Regions from separate parts of the Bifidobacterium sp. FKU genome, predicted to be linked through region 2. Evidence: riboswitches for the same ligand, from Rfam matches in the RefSeq annotation. Region 2 holds a riboswitch; each other region holds the start of a gene.
What was found. Region 2 has a riboswitch for thiamine pyrophosphate ahead of MMB48_RS00760 (solute carrier family 23 protein). Riboswitches for the same ligand answer to the same signal wherever they lie in the genome.
Positions count from the first base shown of each region.

Region 1: it holds a riboswitch for thiamine pyrophosphate, as region 2 does, so the genes downstream of both, MMB48_RS04300 (hydroxyethylthiazole kinase) here and MMB48_RS00760 (solute carrier family 23 protein) in region 2, are expected to answer to the same signal.
Region 3: it holds a riboswitch for thiamine pyrophosphate, as region 2 does, so the genes downstream of both, MMB48_RS08145 (ECF transporter S component) here and MMB48_RS00760 (solute carrier family 23 protein) in region 2, are expected to answer to the same signal.

Region 1 covers NZ_CP092888.1:963,987-971,691, reverse strand. Annotated here, with positions in the region: gene ftsZ (cell division protein FtsZ) at 1-403, opposite strand, end outside; gene dusB (tRNA dihydrouridine synthase DusB) at 515-1,759, opposite strand; gene MMB48_RS04305 (glycine--tRNA ligase) at 1,851-3,323, opposite strand; TPP riboswitch at 3,660-3,768, shown strand; gene MMB48_RS04300 (hydroxyethylthiazole kinase) at 3,759-4,703, shown strand; gene thiC (phosphomethylpyrimidine synthase ThiC) at 4,786-7,539, shown strand; gene MMB48_RS04290 (ATP-binding protein) at 7,577-7,705, opposite strand, start outside.
Region 2 covers NZ_CP092888.1:166,537-174,241, forward strand. Annotated here, with positions in the region: gene dnaK (molecular chaperone DnaK) at 1-124, shown strand, start outside; gene grpE (nucleotide exchange factor GrpE) at 124-804, shown strand; gene MMB48_RS00750 (DnaJ C-terminal domain-containing protein) at 1,017-2,027, shown strand; gene MMB48_RS00755 (heat shock protein transcriptional repressor HspR) at 2,042-2,629, shown strand; TPP riboswitch at 2,760-2,856, shown strand; gene MMB48_RS00760 (solute carrier family 23 protein) at 2,904-4,256, shown strand; gene MMB48_RS00765 (coenzyme F390 synthetase) at 4,293-5,414, shown strand; gene MMB48_RS00770 (acyl-CoA reductase) at 5,401-6,900, shown strand; partial or broken gene MMB48_RS00775 (SDR family oxidoreductase) at 6,987-7,705, shown strand, end outside.
Region 3 covers NZ_CP092888.1:1,781,694-1,789,398, forward strand. Annotated here, with positions in the region: gene MMB48_RS08135 (energy-coupling factor transporter transmembrane component T family protein) at 1-400, opposite strand, end outside; gene MMB48_RS08140 (ABC transporter ATP-binding protein) at 397-1,872, opposite strand; gene MMB48_RS08145 (ECF transporter S component) at 1,872-2,471, opposite strand; TPP riboswitch at 2,576-2,680, opposite strand; gene MMB48_RS08150 (dipeptidase) at 2,772-4,139, opposite strand; gene MMB48_RS08155 (DUF3043 domain-containing protein) at 4,231-4,854, shown strand; gene MMB48_RS08160 (dihydrolipoyl dehydrogenase family protein) at 5,003-6,493, shown strand; gene MMB48_RS08165 (DUF4191 domain-containing protein) at 6,577-7,359, shown strand; gene glnA (type I glutamate--ammonia ligase) at 7,679-7,705, shown strand, end outside.

The DNA of each region.
Region 1 (7,705 bases), 800 kb from region 2:
GAGTGACAACCGCGATGGTGAGAGCACCTTGCTGATGAGCCGCACGAGCGACGATCGGGCTGGCGCCAGTACCGGTGCCACCACCCTCACCGCAGGTGACGAACACCATGTCGGCACCCTTCAGGGATTCCTCGATATCAGACTGATGATCCTGTGCGGCCTTAGCACCCTTCTCCGGGTCCGCGCCAGCGCCGAGTCCGCGGCTGGACTGATCGGACAGGGAGATTTTCACGTCGGCGTCGGAGCGCAGAAGATCCTTCGCATCGGTATTTACCGCCACAAATTCAACATTCTGCAGTCCCTCGGCAATCATGCGATTGACGGCATTACCGCCGGCACCGCCGACGCCAACAACCTTGATGTTGGTCTTGTCGTTGAACTCATTCTGCGCGATCTCGCTCACGTTTGGCTCCTGTCACTTCACGGTTACACCCAAGAGTAGCGCAAACAGGCTACTCTTGGAGGGAAATTCACGCGCAGAATGGCGCGTGTTGCGTGTATTTTCAGTATTTTCTCAGTAACTGGCGTCCATTGGGTCGTCACCGAAGAGCGCCTCACGCTCTTCGTGGGTGGTGGTGCGCGATTCCAACCACCCATACGGCAAGTGCACCTTCTTGGCGAAACGCACGCGGCCGCGCGGTTTGTCGACCACGCGTGGCGGGTATTCGATGGTCGGGTCGAGCTTGCCGATCTCGCGGTCCACATCGGTCAGGCTCTCGCATTCCATAAAGGCCTTGCGGGTGGACCCACCCACCGGGAATCCTTTCAGATACCAGGCGATGTGCTTGCGCAGATCGTGGACGGCCATCATCTCATCGCCCTCATAAAACTCGGTAAGCAGCTCGGCATGACGGTGAATCACCCGGCAGACCTCGCCCAGATTCGGGTTGAGCCGTTCGGTATTGCCCTCGAAGGCGTTTCTGATGTTGGCGAACAGCCACGGCCGGCCCTGACATCCGCGGCCGATGGCCACGCCGTCGCAGCCGGTCTCGCGCACCATTTCGAGCGCGTCCTCGGCACCCCAGATATCACCATTGCCGAATACCGGAATGTTGAGGTGTTCCTTAAGCTCGCCGATGCGTGACCAGTCGGAATGACCGCCATAGTATTCGGCGGTGGTGCGGGCATGCAGGGTTACGGCCTTGCAGCCCTCCTCCTGCGCGATGTGTCCGGCTTCGAGGAAGGTCTCATGGTCATGGTCGATGCCGACGCGGATCTTCGCGGTGACGGGGATGCCCGCCGGCTCGCATGCGGCGACCACACGCTGGATGAGCTCGGTGAATATGTCGGTTTTCCATGGTAGGGCCGAGCCTCCCCCGCGGCGAGTGACCTTGGGTACCGGGCAACCGAAGTTCAGGTCCACATGGTCGGCCATGTTGCCGTCGACCACGATTTTCGCCGCCTGTTCGGTGATGGATGGATTCACGCCATACAACTGCAGCGAACGAATTTTTTCGCTTCTGGCGAAATGGCAGAGACGCAGGGCTTTCGGATTACGCGCCACGAGGGCCCGCGCGGTGATCATCTCGGCCACGTAAAGACCATCGGGACCGTATTCCTCGCAGATCACGCGGAACGGCCAGTTGGTCACGCCAGCCATCGGCGAAAGCACCACCGGGGTCGGCACGGTAATGTTGCCGAGCTGCACGGGGGCGATGTGTACCGGAGTCTCGGGCCGTGCCGGCGCGTCCGTACGCGGGTCGAGATTGTTGGTCTCGTGAGTAGCGGTGATGGTGGTTTCGGTTTCAGATTCTGCCATGTGGTTCCTGTTCTGAAATAGCTTTGGCTCCCCTCAGTCCACTTCGTGGACAGCTCCCCTCATAGAGGGGAGCCTCTATACAGACCCGTCTTTAGTACAGACCGCCGGCTTCCTGAACGCCGGACTCAGGCCAAGGCTCACCGCCCATTTCCACAGGCTTCAGGGGCACGCGGGTGCGCTTCTCGCCGATGCGGGCGGCCACGTAATCGGCCACCTTGTCGAGGGCGATACGCTCCTGGGCCATGGTGTCACGTTCGCGGATGGTCACGGCATGGTCTTCGAGGGTGTCGAAGTCCACGGTGATGCACAACGGGGTGCCGATCTCGTCCTGACGACGGTAACGACGACCGATGGCACCGGACTCGTCGTAGTCGATCATCCATTCGTTGAAGCGCAGGTCGTCGGCCAGGTTCTGGGCCACGGTCTGCAGTTCAGGCTTCTTGCTCAGCGGCAGCACGGCGGCCTTGACCGGGGCCAGACGCGGGTCGAGACGCAGCACGGTGCGCTTGTCGACGCCGCCCTTGGTGTTCGGGGCCTCGTCCACATCGTAGGCGTCCACGAGGAAGCACATCAGGGAGCGGGTCAGGCCGGCGGCCGGTTCGATGACGTACGGCACGTACTTCTCGCCGGTGGCCTGGTTGAAGTAGCTCAGGTCTTCGCCGGAGTGCTTGGAGTGCGCGCTCAAATCGTAATCGGTACGGTTGGCGATGCCTTCGAGCTCGCCCCAGTCGGAACCTTGGAAGCCGAACTTGTATTCGATGTCCACGGTGCGCTTGGAGTAGTGGGAGAGCTTTTCCTTCGGATGCTCGTAGTGGCGCAGGTTCTCCGGCTTGACGCCGAGGTCGATGTACCAGCGGGTGCGGGCGTCGATCCAGTACTGGTGCCATTCCTCATCGGTGCCGGGCGTGACGAAGAACTCCATCTCCATCTGCTCGAACTCACGGGTGCGGAAGATGAAGTTGCCCGGGGTGATCTCGTTACGGAAGGACTTACCCATGTTGGCGATGCCGAACGGCGGCTTGGAACGGGAGAAGGTCATCACGTTCTTGAAGTCCACGAAGATGCCCTGTGCAGTCTCCGGACGCAGGTAGTGCAGGCTGTTCTCGTCCTCGACCGGGCCGAGGTGGGTGCGCAGCATCATGTTGAAGTCGCGCGGTTCGGTCCACTGGCCACGGGTGCCGCAGTTCGGGCAGACGATGTCCTTCATGCCGTTTTCCGGCATCTTGTCGCCGTGCTTCTCGGCGTAGGATTCCTCGAGCTTGTCGGCGCGGTTGCGCTTGTGGCAGTTGAGGCACTCGACGAGCGGATCGTTGAACACGCTCACGTGGCCGGACGCCACCCACACTTCGGGCGGCAGAATGATGGAAGTGTCGACACCGACGACATCAGGACGGGTGACGACCATGGAGCGCCACCATTCACGCTTGATATTGTCCTTGAGAGCGACGCCGAGGGGGCCGTAATCCCAAGCGGAACGGGTGCCGCCGTAAATTTCGCCGGCGGGGAACACGAAGCCGCGACGCTTCGCAAGGGATACGACTTCATCGAGTTTGGACTGAGCCACAATGCACCTTCTGGTTTGAACGGTTTGGGGTCTAATAACAACCGCTTCAGGATAGCCGTATATGGTGACAGGTCAGGCGGCATTGTCCGGTATATGTTCCGCGTCTCACGAGCGGCCGTTCGCAGCGATTCCTATATCGCAAACACCTCCATATTGTTCCTGTTGTTTTGCCCTTCCCCAATTTGTACCACTGACATCGCGTTAGCGTCACAAATTCGGGAGATGTTGCTCGGCGGAGGCGTCCACATATCACGAATGGACGGGACGCGCCAGACCTGACGACACGTATCGAACAAATCCGTCACGATAATGTCCATGTTGGCGCATAGCGTCGGCACTGTAGTGCAGGGGGACTCGCATGTGGTTCGCGAGTTGAGAAAGGCCTGAGCCTGACCCTTAGAACCTGTTGGTTAAGACCATCGTAGGGAGCAGTAAATGAGCAATAGTGCATCATCGTTTACCGGTATGTCCAGCGGTTGTACCGCCGGGACTCCGGTTCCAGCCGATTCACCCATCCGCGACAATATCGCCGATGCCGTTCGCCGCGTACGCGAGACGACTCCGTTGGCCCAGTCATTCACCAATTTTGTGACCATTAATTTGGTTGCCAACGCGCAACTGGCGGCCGGCGGCACTGCGGCCATGAGTTTCCTGCCGGACGACGTGATCGAAACCGCGAAAATCGCGGGCGCGAACTACATCAACGTGGGCACGCTGCTGCCGTTCTATAAGGACGCGCTGCCCGAAATCGCCCAGCGACTCAACTACTTGGACAAGCCGTGGGTGCTCGACCCAGTGGCCGCCGGCATCGGCCGCACCCGCACCGCTATTCTTCAGGCCTTCAAGGCCGCTCCCCCGACCATGATTCGCGCGAACGCCTCCGAGGTAATCGCGCTGGCGAACATGTGGGGGCTCAATACCGAAACCGTGGGGGACACTTCCGAGCACCGCCCCGCCGGAGTGGAATCCGTCGATGGCGTGGAGTCCGCAACCGGTGCGGCGATGGCGCTGGCACAGTATCTGACCGAACAGCACGCCAAGCATTCCTCCCATGACGCTTCCACCCGCTGCGCCGTGGCCGTGTCCGGCATCGCCGATCTGGTGACCGACGGCGAAACCGTGTACCGACTGCCGGGCGGCAGCGCGATGATGACCAAGATCACCGGTGCCGGCTGCTCGCTGGGCGGCGTGGCTGCCACATATCTGGCGGTTTCCGATCCGCTGACCGCCGCTCTGTCCGCATCTCTGCTGTACAACCGCGCGGGAGAGATAGCCGATACGACTTCGCACGGGCCGGGCTCATTCCAGGTCGCGTTCCTTGACGCGCTGTGGAATGTGACCGCCGAACAGGTGGCGGAATCCGAGATTTTTGTGCAGTAGTTTCAGTTCCCTCTGATGAGGGAGCTCGTAACAGTTTTTCCCAATAAGACTTCCACAAGAAACAACAAAGGTAGGAATAATAATGAGTAATGAATACCCATACGCCTCCATGCGAGACAGCTTCGACCTGTCCGCGTACTTCGTGGTGGGGCCGGAGGACTGCAAAGGCCGTCCGCTGACCGACGTGGTGGATCAGGCTCTGCACGGCGGCGCAACCTTCATCCAACTGCGCGCCAAGGAGGCCGATGCCTCTGAGCTGACCGACATGGCCCGCGACATCGCGCAGATCATCGAGGACAATGAGAAGTCCGATTCCGTGGCCTTTGTGATCGACGACCGTGCCGACGTGGTGTGGCAGGCCCGCCGCAAGGGCATCAAGGTGGACGGTGTGCACATCGGCCAGACCGACATGGAGCCGCGCGAAGCCCGCGCCCTGCTCGGCGACGAGGCCATCGTGGGTCTGTCGGCTGAGACCGAAAGCCTCGTTCAGCTCATCAACGAGCTGCCCGACGGCTGCATTGACTACATCGGCGCCGGCCCTCTGCACGTCTCCACCACCAAGCCCGAGGCTTCCGTGGGCGGCAACGACGGCTCCGGCAAGACGCTGGACGCCGCCCAGATCAACACCATCTGCGTCGCCAGCGAGTTCCCGGTGGTCGTGGGCGGCGGCGTGACCGCAGCCGATATGGCCATGCTCGCCGACACCAAGGCCGCTGGCTGGTTCGCGGTCTCCGCCATCGCGGGTGCCGAGAACCCGGAAGAGGCCGCGCGCGCCATGGTCGAAGGCTGGAAGGCCATCCGCGGTGACAAGAAGCACGGCTACGCGCCGCGCGTCGTAACCCACACCCCCGCTGCTGACACTCAGGCTGCTCAGGAAGGGGCCGCAAAGCCTGGCTCCGAGGCCACTGAGAAGAAGTTCACCAACGCCAAGGACGCCAAGGACGCCCAGAAGCTCGCCAAGCAGCAGCGCGTGGACATCGCCGCCCGTGGTTCCAAGCAGCGCGACAAGGCGCACATCCGCAAGACCAAGTCCGTACCGTTCACCTATCAGTACGGTTCCTACGACCTGGAAGTGCCGTACACCGAAATCAAGCTGAGCGACACGCCCGGCGTGGGCCCGAACCCGCCGTTCCACGACTACAACACCGAAGGCCCCAAGTGCGACCCGAAGGAAGGTTTGAAGCCCCTGCGTCTCGACTGGATCCGCGACCGCGGCGACATCGAAGACTACGAGGGCCGCCGCCGCAACCTTGAGGACGATGGTAAGCGCGCCATCAAGCGCGGCCGCGCTACCAAGGAATGGCGTGGACGCAAGCACCAGCCGATGCGCGCCAAGGACCACCCGATCACCCAGATGTGGTACGCCCGCCACGGCATCATCACCCCGGAGATGCAGTACGTGGCCACCCGCGAGAACTGCGATGTTGAGCTCGTGCGCTCCGAGCTGGCCGCCGGCCGCGCGGTGATGCCCTGCAACATCAACCACCCCGAAGCCGAGCCGATGATTATCGGATCCGCCTTCCTGACCAAGCTCAACGCCAACATGGGCAACTCGGCCGTCACCTCCTCCATCGACGAGGAAGTGGAGAAGCTGACGTGGGCCACCAAGTGGGGCGCCGATACCGTGATGGACCTGTCCACCGGTAACGACATCCACACCACCCGTGAGTGGATTCTGCGCAACTCCCCCGTGCCGATCGGCACCGTGCCGATGTACCAGGCCCTCGAGAAGGTCGAGGATGATGCCTCCAAGCTGAGCTGGGAGCTGTTCCGCGACACCGTGATCGAACAGTGCGAGCAGGGTGTGGATTACATGACCATCCACGCCGGCGTGCTGCTGCGTTACGTGCCGCTGACCGCCAACCGCGTGACCGGCATCGTCTCCCGCGGTGGCTCCATCATGGCCGACTGGTGCCTGCGCCACCACCAGGAGAGCTTCCTGTACACGCACTTCGACGAGCTGTGCGACATCTTCGCCAAGTACGACGTGGCGTTCTCTCTGGGCGATGGCCTGCGCCCCGGCTCCCTGGCCGACGCGAACGACGCAGCGCAGCTTTCCGAGCTCATGACTCTGGGCGAGCTGACCGAGCGCGCCTGGGCCAAGGACGTGCAGGTGATGATCGAGGGCCCGGGCCACGTGCCGTTCGATACCGTACGCATGAACATCGAACTGGAGAAGTCGGTGTGCAAGGGCGCCCCGTTCTACACCCTCGGACCGCTGACCACCGATACCGCTCCGGGGTACGACCACATCACCTCCGCCATCGGCGCCACCGAGATCGGTCGTTACGGCACCGCTATGCTGTGCTACGTGACCCCGAAGGAACACCTTGGCCTGCCGAACAAGGATGATGTGAAGCAGGGCGTGATCGCCTACAAGATCGCCTGCCACGCCGCAGACATCGCCAAGCACCACCCGCACGCGATGGATCGTGACAACGCGATTTCCAAGGCTCGCTTCGAGTTCCGTTGGCTCGACCAGTTCAATCTGTCCTACGATCCGGACACCGCCATCGCCTTCCACGATGACACCCTGCCTGCCGAGCCGGCCAAGATGGCGCACTTCTGCTCGATGTGCGGCCCGAAGTTCTGCTCGATGGCCATCTCCCAGAACATCCGCAAGGCATTCGGCGGCGAGGCCGCTCAGCAGCAAATCGTGAAGGAGGCTGCTGCTGGCATCGACTCCGAGGCACTGGCTAAGGCCAAGGCCAATGTCGATAACGACGTGGTGTCCGCCAACGTGCTCAGCCCCGAAGAAATCCTCGCCGGCATGGATGCGATGAGCGAAAAGTACACCGCCCAAGGCGGCAAGCTCTACTCCACCGCCCAGGAGTAATTTTTCTCTGGCTCCCCTCAGAGAGGGGAGCCAATTATTATGCCCGGTGGTGTCTTAATTCGGGACGACGCTCGACTCGCTCGAAGGCGGTGACGAGGTCGGCAGCACGGATCGCGCCGCGTCGGTCCTTGGCGGCCACCAGAGCGGCCTCGGTCCAGATGGCGCA
Region 2 (7,705 bases):
GGCTGGTGCCGGTGCGGCTGGCGCTGCCGGCGCTGGCGCTTCCGCTGGCTCCGCCTCCGGTTCCGACGACGACACCGTCGAGGCCGAGGTCGTGGACGACGATGACGACAAGGACAACAAGTGATGTCCGAGTTCAACAAGGACGACTACCTGAACGACCTGCCGGATCCCGACCAGGCCGCTGAGGGTGCCGCTTCCGCCGCGCCGCAGGACTCGGCCAAAGCCGAGACCGCATCCCAAGCTTCCTCTGACGAGGGAGCTGGTGCGGCGAAGTCCGCGACTGAGGGAGAGACCCCGGCGAACGCCGGAGCGGAACAGCCGAGCGATAGCTCGTCCGATTCCGCTCCCTCCGATTCCGAAGACACCCTCACCCCCCTCGGCAAGGCCAAGAAGGAAGCCGCAGACTACCTCGAAGCCCTGCAGCGCGAACGTGCGGAGTTCATCAACTACCGCAATCGCACGCAGAAGGAGCAGGAGCGCTTCCGCCAGCACGGCATCATCGACGTGCTGACCGCGCTGCTGCCCGCCCTCGACGATATCGACCGCATTCGCGAACACAGCGAGATGGACGACTCGTTCAAGGCCGTTGCCACCAAGATCGACAAAGCCTTCGAGAAGTTCGGCGTCGAGAAGTTCGGCGAAAAGGGCGAGGACTTCGACCCCACCAAGCATGACGCGATCCTGCACAAGCCGGACGCGAATGCCGAAAAGGAAACGGTTGACACCGTGGTTGAGGCCGGCTACCGCATCGGCGACCGCGTAATCCGTGCCGCCCGAGTAGTAGTAGCCTCCCCACAAAACTGACGACCAGTTCGCTGCAATGAGTTGACAGTGCCTTAGCTCCCTCTGATGAGGGAGCTGATATTTACCTCGGCTCCCCTCTCTGAGGGGAGCTGTCAGCGAAGCTGACTGAGGGGAGCTTAACGGATGCCGTAACTCCCCTCAGTCGCCTATGACGACAGCTCCCCTCAAGGAGGGGAGCCAATCATAAAGACTTTTCTAGAAAGGAGACATGAATGGCTGAAAACGAATGGCTCAGCAAAGACTTCTACAAAGTCCTTGGTGTCTCCAAGGACGCTTCGGACGACGACATCAAGAAGGCGTACCGCAAGCTCGCCCGCAAATACCATCCTGACGTCAACAAGACCAAGGAAGCCGAGGAGAAGTTCAAGGACATCTCCGAAGCCTATGACGTGCTGAGCAAGAAGGAAGATCGCCAGAAGTACGACGCGATTCGTCAGTTCGGCATGGGCGGCGCCCGCTTCGCCGGCGGTTCCGGCGCCGGCGGCTTCGATGCTTCCGGTTTCTCCGACATCTTTGGTTCCATGTTCGGCCAGGGTGCCGGCGGCAATGGCTCGCGCATCCGCTTCTCCACTTCGGGCGGCGGCCCCAACAACATCAACGACATCTTCTCGATGTTCGGCGGTGCTGCAGGCCAAGGCGGCTACAGCCAGCAGGCGTACGGCAATGCCGGCGGCTATGGCTATGAGGAGGCCCCGCGCCCCGAAAACGGCGAGGACCGCAACTCCAAGATCAGCCTGACCCTGCGTCAGGCGGTCAAGGGCGCTACCGTGTCCCTGTCCGTGGACGGCAAGAAGTTCAAGGCCCACGTGCCTGCGGGCGTCAAGGACGGCCAGAAAATCAAGCTTGCCGGCAAGGGCAAGCCGGGCATCAATGGCGGCAAGGCCGGTGACCTGTACCTGCACGTCACCGTCAAGCCCGATGCCGCGTTCTCGATGCGCGGCCACGACATCGTCATGGACCTGCCCGTCACCGTGGGCCAGGCCGTGGCCGGTGGCAAGGTCGAGGCCAAGGACATCGACGGCAATCCCGTCACCTTCAAGGTGCCGGCCGGTTCCAGCTCCGGCGCGGAGGTCAAGCTCGCGGGACTCGGTGTCCAGCGCGGCAACCAGCCGGGCGACCTGATCGGCCGCGTGCAGATCATGGTCCCCGCCAAGCCGGGTCTGGCGGTCAAGCACGCCGCCAAAGAATTCGACGAAAAAGCCGGCGACTATCTCAGCCTGTAATCAGGAGGTGAACAATGGCGCGGTTAGCCAACCAAATGAAGCAGTTGTACGCAATGTGCGCAACCGCGCTGGTGATGGGCAGGGCCGATCTCGACGGAGCCGATGATGTCGGCTTCGATATCGAACTGCCCATCTTCACCGTCGGCCAGGCCGCCGAACTGGCCAACATCCACCCCCAGACCCTTCGCCAGTACGACCGGCTGGGTCTGGTCCGTCCGCAGCGCACCGATGGCGGCGCACGCCGCTACTGTCTGCGCGACATTGCCCGCCTGACCCGAGCTCAGCGCCTAAGTCAGGATGAGGGCATCAATCTTTCCGGTATCGCGCGCATCCTCGAGCTCGAAGAAGAGAATCGACAGTTGCGCCGTGAAGTCAAGCGCATGCAAACCGGCGACCAGGAAAGCGTCTTCGCCGCTGGCCGAGACGGCAACATCGTGGAGGTGCAACGCTCCAACCGCGCCCGCCTCTGGCGCAACGCCATCCGCCGCGAAACCCGCGAACTGCCCGGTCGCGATACCGCCGCCGATACCGCTGCCTGCACCACCGGCGACTCCAACTTCACTCCCGCCGGCTCCAAGTCCATGGTCCTGTGGGGTTGGTGAGTCTGGCCGCATTGCTTCGATTCCTTCTCCATTCGTAAAACTGTTTGTTATCTCACATCGGGCAGCTGCCGAAAAAAGCACGATTTTTCTTGACGGAGATGTCAAGGTTTGTTACGGTGACGTGCGAAAACCGATTCGTAAGGGGTGCTTTAGGCTGAGACGGTATGTGCCGAACCCTTCGAACCTGTGAGCTAACACTCGCGTAGGGAATACGACGGTTGAACTCCTCTGTTCGGCTCGGCATCCCATATGCGCGTTGAGAGAGAGGAAGCGTATGTCAATACGCAAGGAGCTGACCGCCCAGAACGTACTGCTGGGTTTCCAGCATGTGTTCGTTTCCAATGTTTGGCTTGATCCGGTATTCGTGGCCGGAGCAATCGGCTTATCTATTGCCCTATCGTCGAACATGATTAACGCCATCTTCATCGTCTCCGGCCTGGTTACTCTGATCCAGGCCACTCGGCTGGTTCGCCTGCCGGTGGTGCAGGGGCCGTCAGCCGCGTTTGACGCGTTGATGATCGCGGCAGGTACGGCTGGCATGCTGGGGGCGGCGAGTTCGTCCATTCTCATCGCTTCGCTTGTGTTCCTGTTGCTGTGCCTGACCGGTGCGATAGAGCGGATGAGGTTCCTGTTCTCTCCGATGATCTCGGGCGTGGTCATCTTCATGGTCGGTGTCTCGCTGTCCGGATTCACGCTGAGCGAGTTTCTTGGTGGGGCTCCCGGTGACAAAACGTTTGCCGATCCGCACATCCTGACCGTGTCGATCCTGACCACGGCGATTGTGCTTGTCCTGTCGCTGCTCGGCAAGGGTCTGCTTAAGTCGTTCTCATTCCTCATCGCGCTTGTCGTCGGCACCGTGGTCGCCGCGGCGTTTGGCATGGTGGACTTCTCTCCTGTGGCTTCCAAGGGATGGTTGGGCCTGCCGACCTTCATGCCTTACGGGCCGTTTACGTTTGACTGGAAGATCTTCATTCCGTTCTTCATCGCCTATATGGTTGCCGTCATGGAGGCTCTCGGCGTCTATCAGGCGGCTTCCGAGATTCAAGGCACGACCCTCGAACGCAAGCAGGTGCGCTACGGCCTCGCCGGCGAGGCGGCAGGTTCGGCCATTTCCTCGCTGATTGGTGGATTCACCACCACCGCATACCCGCAAAATGTCGGCCTGCTCAACCTGACCGGCGAAGGCAAGCTGCGCACGCGCACGCCTGTGACAATCGCCGCCATTCTGTTGCTGATTCTGGGCTTCGTGCCAAAGGCGGGCGCGCTGCTGTCCGTCATTCCCTCGGCAGTCGTCGGAGGCATCTTCCTGCCGGCTGCGGCCAGCCTGATCGTGACCGGTCTGCGAGCCTTGCGCAAGGTCGCTGATGACGAGCGCCGTCAAACGGTCATCGGCATGTCTCTGCTGCTCGGCATCGCCCTGCCCAAGGCGCTCTCCGGCCTGACCGGCGGCGCAAGCGTGTTCTTTGGCAACAACATCATGGTCGGTGTATTCAGCGCCATCATTCTCAATGCGCTGTTCGTCGCTCTTCCGGATTTGGTGGCGAAGCATCGTGCGCCGGCGTCCGTGGATGTTCCAGCAGCCGATCCGGCGGATGGGACTGGCGCTGCGGCGCACGATGAACGATAATGCTGGTTGATATTGGATATTGACAGGAGCGATGCAATGACTGATGTGATGGATGACGCGCGTCGTATCAAGCGCGGGATTCTGGATTTTATCCATACCTATGGCTGTGAGCAGGCCCCGGAAGAGGCGTTTGGTGCGTTGGCGCGCGACGTGTTCATCTATCAGTACACGTATGATCTGCCGTACCGTCGTTACTGCGCGGCTAAACGCGTCACCCCCGCAACGCTCAAGGATTGGCGGGAGATTCCGCCGATGCCGGTGGACGGGTTCAAGCACCTTGACCTTTCGACCATACCGACCGAGCAGTGCAAAGCCGTATTCATGACGAGCGGAACCACGCATGGCGGCAAGATGCGTGGGCGCAACTTCCACCCTGATCTTGAGGTGTGGGATGAATCGATGATTGTGCCGTTCCGTCATTTCATCATGCCGGATCGTGAACGCATTCGCATTGCTGTGATCTCTCCGGCGTGGGACATGAACCAGAACTCCTCACTGTCGCGGTATCTCACCAAGGCCGTGGAACTCTGTGGCAGCGAAGGCAGCGGCGTGTTCTTCGATGAACATGGGCTCAAATTCGATGGCATCATCGATTTCCTCAATCGTGCGGTGTCCGACGGCGAACCGGTGATGCTGATGGGTGTCTCGTCATCCTACCTGTATCTGCTCGATTACCTGCATGAGCATGATCTGACGTTCGCGCTGGCCCCCGATAGCCGCTTGTTCGACACTGGCGGCTTCAAGAGCACTAAGCGCGACATCACCGAAGACCAGATGCTTGACGAACTGGAACAGACACTGGGGGTGCCGCGCCACCACTGCGTCAACATGTATGGCATGACCGAGTTGAGCTCGCAGATCTATGACCAAAATATTCTGTCGTGGTATACGGATGGCACCAGCAACTATCTCAAGGCGAACCCCGCCTGGGTGCGCACGGTCTTCCTTGATCCGGAAACGCTGGCTCCCGTCAAGGATGGTGAGACCGGTGTGATAGCCCATTACGACCTTGCCAATTGGAATTCATGCATCGGTATTCTGACCGAGGATCTTGGCTACCGGACTCCGGACGGATTCCTGCTGCAGGGCCGGGCGAAGGGAGCCGAGGCCCGTGGTTGCTCAATCGCAGTGGACGAGGTCATCAGTGCCAACCGCTGACGAATCTGTGAGTCAGGCCATTGATGTCTTCCACCTGCCTTCGGGAGCGGATGTTTCGGATTACGAAATCTATGATGTCGCCACATCGGATGGGGTGAAGCGTTTGCGCTATCCGCGACTGGATGGCCCAAAGGTGACTTCCCTTGCCAAGCAGCTTGCCGATGTTCGCAACCGCACGCTTGCCGCGATGAGTGTCAACGATATTCTCGACATCGTGGCCGACGCGGCCCAACTATGGGCCGATCCGGATTTTGAGCTGCGGCGTCAGGCTGAACTGCTGATTCCCGCAATCACCGGATATGAGCCTGACATGGTGCGGATTGAGCTCAAACGGTATATGCGCCAGTTCAGGCGTCGTGAACTGCTCCGGTTCCTGGACTCCGAAATCGGTCAGCCGTCCATGCTCGACGAATTCCGGCCGAACAAGGCGGGGGGATACTCTAAATATGTGGGCCCGGCGCTCACCTATCAGGTGTTCTCCAGCAATGTGCCGGGGATTCCCGTGTGGAGCATGGCGATGACCCTGCTGGTCAAAGGCGCGATTCTTGGCAAATCTTCATTTTCCGAACCGGTGATGCCTGCGTTCTTTGCTCGCAGCATTGCGATGGTCAATTCCGACCTCGCTGATGCCATTGCGGTGGTTCCATGGAAGGGCGGCTCGCAGCAGCTCGAGGATTCAGCCATCGATGTGGCCGATGCCGTGATTGTTTACGGTTCTTCGCAGACTACCAAATTGATTGCGGGCAAAGTCGCCGGATCAAAGCCCTGTCTAGGTTACGGAGCAAAAGTCGGGTTGGCGTTCATTGGCCGAGAGGCTTTGCGCCCTGATACCTATGCCGATACCGTGCATCGTGTGGCTGTTGACATCGCCACATATGACCAGCAAAGCTGCCTGGCTCCGCAGACCGTGTTCGTGGAGACTGATGGAGCCCTCACCGCTCGTGAAGTGGCTCAGCTGCTCGGTGGCGAGCTTGAGAATCAGCAGCGCAAATATCCGCGCTCCGTATTGAGTGACGCCGAGAACGTGGCCATTCAGCGGGCGCGCACCGACGCTGAGATGAGAGCCTTGATGGGCGGGAAGGCCGCAGTGTTCGCCAGTGGCCATAGCACGGCATGGTCGGTGCTGTATCGAGAACTTGACGGTAGCGGTGCCGACGAGGATGTTGCTTCGCTGATGTCGCCGTTGAACCGCACCGTCAACGTGGTGGCGGTGCCAGATTTGTTGGACGCTGCCAGAGGATTGACTTCCTGCCGTGGCTGGCTGCAGAGCTGCGGTGTCGCTGTGGATTCGACCAGACTGTTTGGTCTTGCAGATACATTGGCCGAGGTCGGTGTGAATCGCATCTGTCCGCTCGGTGAGATGGATCGGGCGAAATCCGGCTGGCATCATGATGGGGGCTTCAATCTCATCGATCTGTTGCGCGCGGTGGATGTCGAACGCGGCAGCGACGCGTACGGCGATTCGTTCGATATGGATATGGAATAGGCCTGTGCTGTTGCGGGCAGCAGGGGCTGGTAGCGGGGCGAAAGGCAAGGGTAATGACAGAGCAAAGCGATATGGCACGGCGTCCAATGGTGAATCTGGATGGCAGAACAGCGATCATCACCGGTTCCGGCAAGGGCATAGGAGCGGCCGTGGCGAAATGCCTGGCATCGCACGGAGCCGCTGTCGTCATCAATTACGTACATGACGCCGCCAGCGCGCAGCGCACTGTTGAAGACATCCACTCGCTGGGAGGCTTGGCTATAGCTGTACAGGCGGATGTTTGCGATGAATCGCAATCTTCCAAGCTGGTGGGTGCCGCTGTCGACTCATTCGGCGGCGTGGACATCTTAGTGAATAATGCTTTCGGACGCTTCTCCTTTGACCCGCGTCGCCGTTCCACTTTTGCTGGAGGCGATTGGAATGAGTTTAGCGCACAGATCGAGGGATGCCTGCATGGTGCATATCTGATGTGCTCACATGTGGTGCCGCTGATGCGAGCCCAGACCTCCGGGCGTATCATCAACATCTCCAGCAATCTGGTCGATTCGCCCATCGTGCCCTACCATTCGTATCTCACTGCCAAAGGCGGCTGGTCGGCATGACCCGCTCTCTGGCCCAGGAGCTGGGCGGCTTCGGCATTACCGTTAATGCCATTGCCGCAGGTTTGACGGCCGGAACCGCATCCAGCGCAGCCACCACCGAGGATGTTCGTGAACGAATCATTGCCATGACGCCTCTTGGCCGCCTTGCCCGTCCCGATGACATCGCCGGAGGGGTCGCGTTGTTGGCGTCCGACATGGCCGGC
Region 3 (7,705 bases), 1.0 Mb from region 2:
CGGGTACGGCAATGGCCGCCACCCTGATAGCCGTGGCGATGGCCAGATTAACGGATCCCTCGCTGATCACAATCCAGCCGCCCTGCCACAGGATCTCGCCCGAGGTGCGGCCGTAGAGAAACACGGAGATAAAACTGCCGGCGACGGCGATCCATACCGGCCAGGTCTTACGGCATACGGTCCACGGAGCCACGCCACCAATCCACAGCAGCACGAATTCGATGCCGAGCGCCGTGGACGCGGATACCACATCCAGACTGATGAACATCGGAATACACAGCAACAGCGCACCGATGATGCGGCTGACCGCGTTGATGCGCGCGATGAACCATGAGGGCGATGAGGCTTTGACCGGCTCCACGCGCGTTTCCTGCGGACTGACGATTACCACGTCACTCATGCCTTCGCCTCCTCGAACATCACACGTCGCGCGCCCAGCGCATCCACCAGCGCCTCATCGTGCGTCACCATGATCACGCACGAGCCTTGATCGCGGATGGCGGCAATCAGCTTGACCATCTCATTCCACGTACTGAAATCCTGTCCGAATGTCGGCTCATCCATCACCAACACTTTGGGTGCGGCGGCCAGCATGGAGGCCACGGACAGTCGCCGCTTCTCCCCGCCAGACAAGGTATACGGGTTGGCTTTGGCGAAGCGCGTGAGATTCATCTGCTCAAGCATGCGGTCGGCGGTCCGATAAGCCTCGTCTTGGCTTTGCCCCATCGACTTGGGGCCGATGGCGACTTCGTCACGCACGAAATTGGCAGCGAACTGGTGCTCGGGCTCCTGGAACACCATGCCGATACGGCCCAGCAGTTCCTTGCTTTTCCAGTCGATCGGCTCACGCCCGGCATGCGCGGGCTTGAGGTTGTCGGCGATGAGCACCTTGCCGGCGATAGGCTCGAGTAGCCCGGCCAAGGTCAAGGCCAAGGTCGATTTGCCCGCGCCGTTCGGACCCATCAGAGCCGTTACTTCGCCGGGATAAAAATCCAGATTGATACCAACGCCAAGAGCGGTTCCACGGCCAAAGCTTAAGTTCTCAGTGCTGAGCACCGGCGCATCGTGCGCAGGCTCCTGCTTCGGCGAGTAATCGGGAATCGCACGGCCCGGCACCCACGCGCCACCGGCGGCCAATACGTCGCCCATCTCGGCGAACACCTCGTCCGGCTTGCCGTCGGCAATGACCGCACCCGTGGGCGAACTTGCATCGGGTCGACCGAGCACAATCACGCGATCGACCAGATCGAGCCATACATCGATATGATGTTCGACCACAACCATGGTCTGTCCGGTGGCCTCGATGACCTTTTTGACCGCGTCATGCACTTCGACCACGCCTTCGGGGTCGAGGTTGGCGGTCGGTTCGTCCAACAACAGCAGACCGGGCTTCATAGCCAGCACGCCGGCCAACGCGAGACGTTGGCGCTGACCGCCGGACAGATGGCGGGTGGACCGATCCAGTTCGAGTCCGCCGAGTCCCACCATATCCAATGATTCGCGCACTCGCTGCCGAATCTCCTCGCGCGGCACGTTGAGGTTTTCGCAGCCGAAGGCCGCGTCATCGCCTAGTCGTTCAAGAATGATCTGCGAGTCCGGGTCCTGAAGCACCAGTCCCACGCGGCCTCGCGCCTCGCGCGCATCGACGCCATCGATGGTGAGCGAACCCTCCTGCTCGCCTTCCTCATCGCCGCCAAGTACGCCTGCGAGACCGGCCATCATCGTGCTTTTGCCCGCGCCCGAAGCGCCGAGCATCAGCACACGTTCACCTGGCCGGATGGTGAAATCGACGGCACGCAACGCGAAGTCCTTACGCGTGGCGTGCCGCCAGCCCCAGCCGCTGGCCTCTACCGCAGCCGGATTAATCTGCATCAGACGCGCGCCTTGCTACGGCCGGATTCAAAGCGCTCCAGAGCACCGGTGGCAGCGAGCGCACGAGACAAGTACCAGACCACCACGCCGGCGATCACGACGCCGGAGATGATGGAGCCCACCAGATACCAAGTGACGCGCAGGCCGTTCCAGCCCGGGTTGGTGGACCAGTAGTAGGCCCAGCAGCCCACGCCGGCGAGCGCACCGGACAGGATGGTAGTGCCGATGTTCCACTTCTTCCAGGCGAAGACGGCGAAGGCAATTTCGGCACCCAGACCCTGGATGATGCCGACGATCAGCGAGCCGCCGACGCCCCACTGGTTGCCCAGCGTAAGTTCAAGGAAGGCGGCGAGGGTTTCGGCAAACAGTGCGGCACCGGGCTTGCGCACGATGATTGCGGCGAGCGGGCCGGCGAACAGCCAGAATCCGTTGAGCAGACCCTCGAAACCGGGGGTCACGCCTTCGAACAGGGCCAGCGGGGCGGAGCAGACAATGTCCCAGCCCCAGAAAATGACGCCGGATGCGACGGCGATGATTGCGGCGACGACGATATCGACGACGCGCCACTTGTAATTGGCTTTGGCCACAGCTTCAGTCATGAATGTGCCTTTCTTCTGCTCGTACGCAGGCCGAACATACATGGATATATGTACGCACATGATGCACATGTTCGTGGCCACGCGCAGGTTGGTTCAGGCACGGGTGGGTAAGAGCGACATTTCCGTGCGCCGGCATTATCCGGTCACGTTCCATCGGTCGAGACTATGAGTCTCCTCTCAGCCGCCTAACGGCAGCTCCCGTGTCAACTCCCCGACTATAAAGCAAGCCGCCGTCAAAGGCAATAGCCACATCTGTGACCTACCGGACGGCGGCTCGCTACCATTACCGATACAGTTCGTCTACTTGCCGAGCTTGTCCAGCAGCAAAGCCTCGGTGATCACGTTGTTCTTGAGGCCGGGCAGGGAGATGGACTCATTGGGACTGTGGGCGTTGGCCTTCGGGTCTTCGGGACCGGTGACCAGCACCTGAGCGTTGGGGAAAATGCGCTGCAGTTCGGGGATGAACGGAATGGAGCCGCCTTCGCCCTTGTTGATGGGCTCAACGCCGAAAGCCTCGGTCATGGCTTCCAGCGCGTCCTTGGTGGCCACGGCAGTCGGGTCCATGGCCCAGCCCATGCCGTTTTCGCCGCGTTCGACAGTGACCTTGGCACCGAACGGCGCGTGGGATTCGAAGAATGCAGCCAGTGCTTCCTGCGCTTCTTCAGGGCGCTGGGTGGGCGCGGTGCGCAGCGACAAACGGAAGCGGGTCTCCGGGGCGATCACGTTGAAGGATCCCTCGACCGGGTGGGCGTCGAAGCCGATCACGGTCACGGACGGCTTGGTCCACAGGCGTGAGGCCAGCGAACCGGTGCCGGCGAACTCGTAACCGGCCACCACGCCGGAATCCTCGCGCACAGTGGTTTCGTCAAGGTCGTGCTGCAAACCGCCGATCGGCTCTTCCGCGGCCACGCCGGGTACGGCCAGATCGCCGTTCTCGTCATACATGGAAGCGATGAGCATGGCGGCCAACGTATTGGAGTCGAGAATCGGGCCGCCGTACTGGCCGGAGTGCACCGGATGCTCAAGGCCCTGCACGGTCACGTCCACACAGGTGTTACCGCGCAGCGAGGTGGTCAAAGAAGGAATGTCCGCCGACCAGTTGCCGGAATCAGCCACGATAATCACGTCAGCGGCGAATTCGTCGCGGTGAGCCTCGATGAAGGGAATGAAGCTTGGCGAACCCATCTCCTCTTCGCCTTCGATGAACACTTTGATATTGACGTTGAGGTCGTCGCCCAAGGCCTTCAGCGCACCGGAGTGGATAGCGATGCCGCCGCCGTCATCGGCGGAGCCACGGCCGTAAAGGCGGCCGTCGATTTCGGTGGCCACGAACGGGTCGGTGTCCCATTCGGCCGGGTCCGGAACAGGCTGCACATCGTGATGGGCGTAGAGCAGCACGGTGGGGGCGTCCGGAGAAACGATATGCGAGCCGATGACCTCCCATGCGCCCGGAGTGCCGTCGGCATTGGAAGCCTGGACCACCTTGGCATCCACACCCACGAGGCGCAGTTCGTCTGCCACGAATTCAGCGGAGCGCTTCATATGTTCGGCGGTGATGCCCTTGGCGGAGATCGACTGCAGCGCGACCTTTTCGGCCAGCACCTTGACGATGCGGTTCCAATCGGTTTCGACGCGCGAACGAATCTCGTCAGCGGTGAACGTTGCCATGATGATCCTCCTTTATATATGTGCGTGAGCGGCGTCATTGCAATGACTGCGCCAGTGTACAAGTGTCTGAACGTCACCGTAACCTCAAAGCATGACATGGAATCCGTTTAAGAAAAAAGAAGAGGCCCAAGTTCCTGTTGAGCAGGCCCCGAAGAAGGCCGCCGATCCTTCTGAGAAAAAAGGCCGTCCTACCCCGAAGATGAAGCAGGCTCAGGCCGCCGGTATCCGTCCGCTGGTTCCGGTGGACCGCAAGGCCAGCGCCAAGGCCGCCAAAGCCCGTCTGCGCGAGAGGGAGAACGCCGAGTACGAGGCGATGCAGAAGGGCGACATCAACCACATGCCCAAGTCGGAACGCCTGCCGTGGCGCATCTACATCCGCGACTACGTGGACGCCCGGTTCAACCTCGGCGAATGGTTCATTCCGGTGAGCTTCGGAATCCTGATCGTCTCCATGTTCGCCGCCTCGTTGATGCGCAACCAGTGGGCGTCGGTCACCATGATGGCGCTGATGTACGGCTATCTGATCGCCGTGATCATCGACGTGTGGCTGATGTGGCGCAGGCTCAAGCCCAAGCTGATCGCCAAGTACGGCGAATCGTCCGTAGCCAAGGGCTCCCGCTCCTTCTCCTACGCCTGGAGCCGTTCCATCCAGATGCGTCGTTGGAGACTTCCCAAGCCGCGTTACCCGAAGCGCGGTCACTGGCCGGCGGACTGATTGTTCATATACACTCCGGCTCCCCTCGTTGAGGGGCTGAGCCGTAAAGAAAACAGTCCAGTGGACTGTTTTTAGGCGAAGTGGCGGCGATAGCCGCATATGGCTCCCTAGCATGGGAGCCATACTTATATGTATCAAGGAGGCAATCATGAGCGAACAGTTTGATCTGGTCATCATCGGGGCCGGCCCCGGCGGCTATTCCACAGCTCTGCGCGCGGCCGAACTCGGCATGAAAGTGGCACTCGTCGAGCGTGACGCCACCGTGGGCGGCACATGTCTCAACCGTGGCTGCATCCCCTCCAAGGCGCTCATCACCGCCACCCACACCATCGACACCGTGCACCGTGCAGCCGAACTCGGCGTCAACGCCTCGGTGAATGGCATCGACTTCGGCACGCTGCGCGACTATCGCCTGCGCGTGGTCAAGACGATGGTGGGAGGACTGGCCGGACTGCTCGCCCATCGCGGCATCACCGTGTTCCGGGCCAATGCCGCGTTCCATGCGGATGAGATCGCTCCAGCAACTTCCAACCGCATCGTCCGCCTCGTCCCCTCCCCCGGCCAAAGCGACATCCTCACCTATCACAAGGCCGATGTCCCCGAACCCAGCGGCCCAACGATGGACCTCACGGCCACGAACATCGTCATCGCCACCGGTGCCAAGCCACGCCCATTGCCCGGCAACCCGTTCGCCGGCGCCCTCATCGACTCCACACAGGCGCTGGAAGTCAACGAATTTCCCTCTTCGGCGGTGATTATCGGCGCCGGGGCCATCGCCCTTGAATTCGCCTCGATATGGAACGCCACCGGTTCGAAGGTGACCCTGCTGATTCGCAAGGACCGCGTGCTCTCAGCCTGGGACCGGAGAGCCGGCACCACGCTGACCCGTGAGCTCAAACGTCATGGCGTGAACATCATCACCCGCGCCAACGTCACCCACGTGGACACCGGCGCGAACCTTGGCGCCACCGTGCACTACACGCGCGAAGGCCAGGATGGCGAACAGAGCGTCTGGGGCGAAATCGCCCTTGTCGCCATCGGGCGTGACCCGATCACCGACCCAGCATGGGGCGTGACGATCGACGACCACGGACATGTCGCCACGGATGCGTACGGTCGCACCGACAAACCGGGCGTATGGGCGGTAGGCGACGTGACGGCCGGTCACGCGCTGGCGCATCGTGCTTTTGAGCAAGGCATCGTCATCGCGGAGACCATCGCCGGACTCAATCCCAAGCCGGTGGACGAAGCCACCGTGCCGCAGATCGTGTTCTCCTTCCCCGAAGCGGCGTCGGTCGGGCTCACCGTCGAACAGGCGCAGGCGAGGGAGGATCTCATTGAAATCAAGGAGACCAACTATCCGATGCTGGCGAACGCGCGCATGCTGATGAGCGGCACGGCCGGCTCATTGACCATCGTCTCCGGCTGCGACGCGGCCAACCCGGACACCCCGCGCGTGCTCGGCGTGCACATGGTCTCCCCGATGGCCTCCGACATCATCGCCGAAGCCGAACAGCTGGTCGGCAACCATGTGCCGCTCGCCGACGCAGCCCGCCTCGTTCACCCGCATCCCACATTCAGTGAAACGCTCGGCGAGGCGCTACTCAAGGCCGACGGACGACCATTGCACACACGCTGAGACCAACCAGCACAAGCAAGTTCGGACCAGCGCACCTGATAGGATATTGCCCAGTGTGTTTCGTCCCAACAAAGGAAGAAGTGATGGCGGAGAAGGACGCGAAGCCGAAGAAGCAGAGCACAATCAAGCAGATCATCCAGATCTACAAGTACACGGCTAAGGAAGACAAGGCCCTGCCGTGGCTTGAGGCCGGTGCTTTCCTGCTGCCTGTAGTCGTGACGATCATCATCGGTCTGATTGTCAAGTGGACCTGGCTGATCTGGATCTTCACCATGATCACCGCCATCATGCTCGGCATTCTACTGGCCACCATGATGCTCACCCGCCGCGCGGATGCAGTCGGCTACAAGCAGATTGATGGCAAGCCTGGTGCCGCCATCGGCGTGCTGAGCAACATGCAGAAAGCCGGCTTTGACTTCCCGCAGGAACCGGCGTGGATCGACCCGAAGACCAAGGATGCCATCTGGCGTGGCACTTCGATGAACGGCATCTACCTGATCGGCGAAGGCGAATACGGTCGCGTCATGAAGGCGATGGATCGTCAGGAACGCGATATCAAGGGCGTCACCGCCGGCTCCTCCATTCCGGTGTACCGCATCGCCGTGGGCCACGGCCCCAAGCAGGTGCCGCTGGCCAAGCTGCGTAACACGGTGATCAAGTCCAAGAGCTATGAGCCCACGCACCACAAGAACGCACTGATCGCCAAGATTCATCCGCGCCGTCGCTTCCTGCTGACCAAGGCCGAGATGGAAACGCTGAACGATCGTCTTCGCACGCTGCAGGCCAAGAAGGGCTATGCCATCCCCAAGGGCATGGATCCGAACCGCCCGCAGAAGATCTCCCGCCGCGCGATGCGCGGTCGCTGATCGGCAGCACACAACCAAATCGCACAGAAGCTCCGGAATCCGTTCAATCGGTTCCGGGGCTTCGTCATATGTCTCATAATCGCGTCCACTTACATCCACCTACGTCACCTGTCAATACCCACTGTCCACGTTGCGGACATCTCTACCTACTCCCCCGATAGCCTCCGTTTCCATTCTGTAATGATGTTTCGTTGAAATAACGCGCCTGCGCGATTGTCGGCCACAGTCACGAAACATTCTCGTAACCCAAGTTTCGAGCCGGCGAAACGCGCTATTTTACGATATATACCGTTATATCTCATACGAAAGGAGCGGTCCCGTGACCGAACTCAAGTCCAAGGAAGAC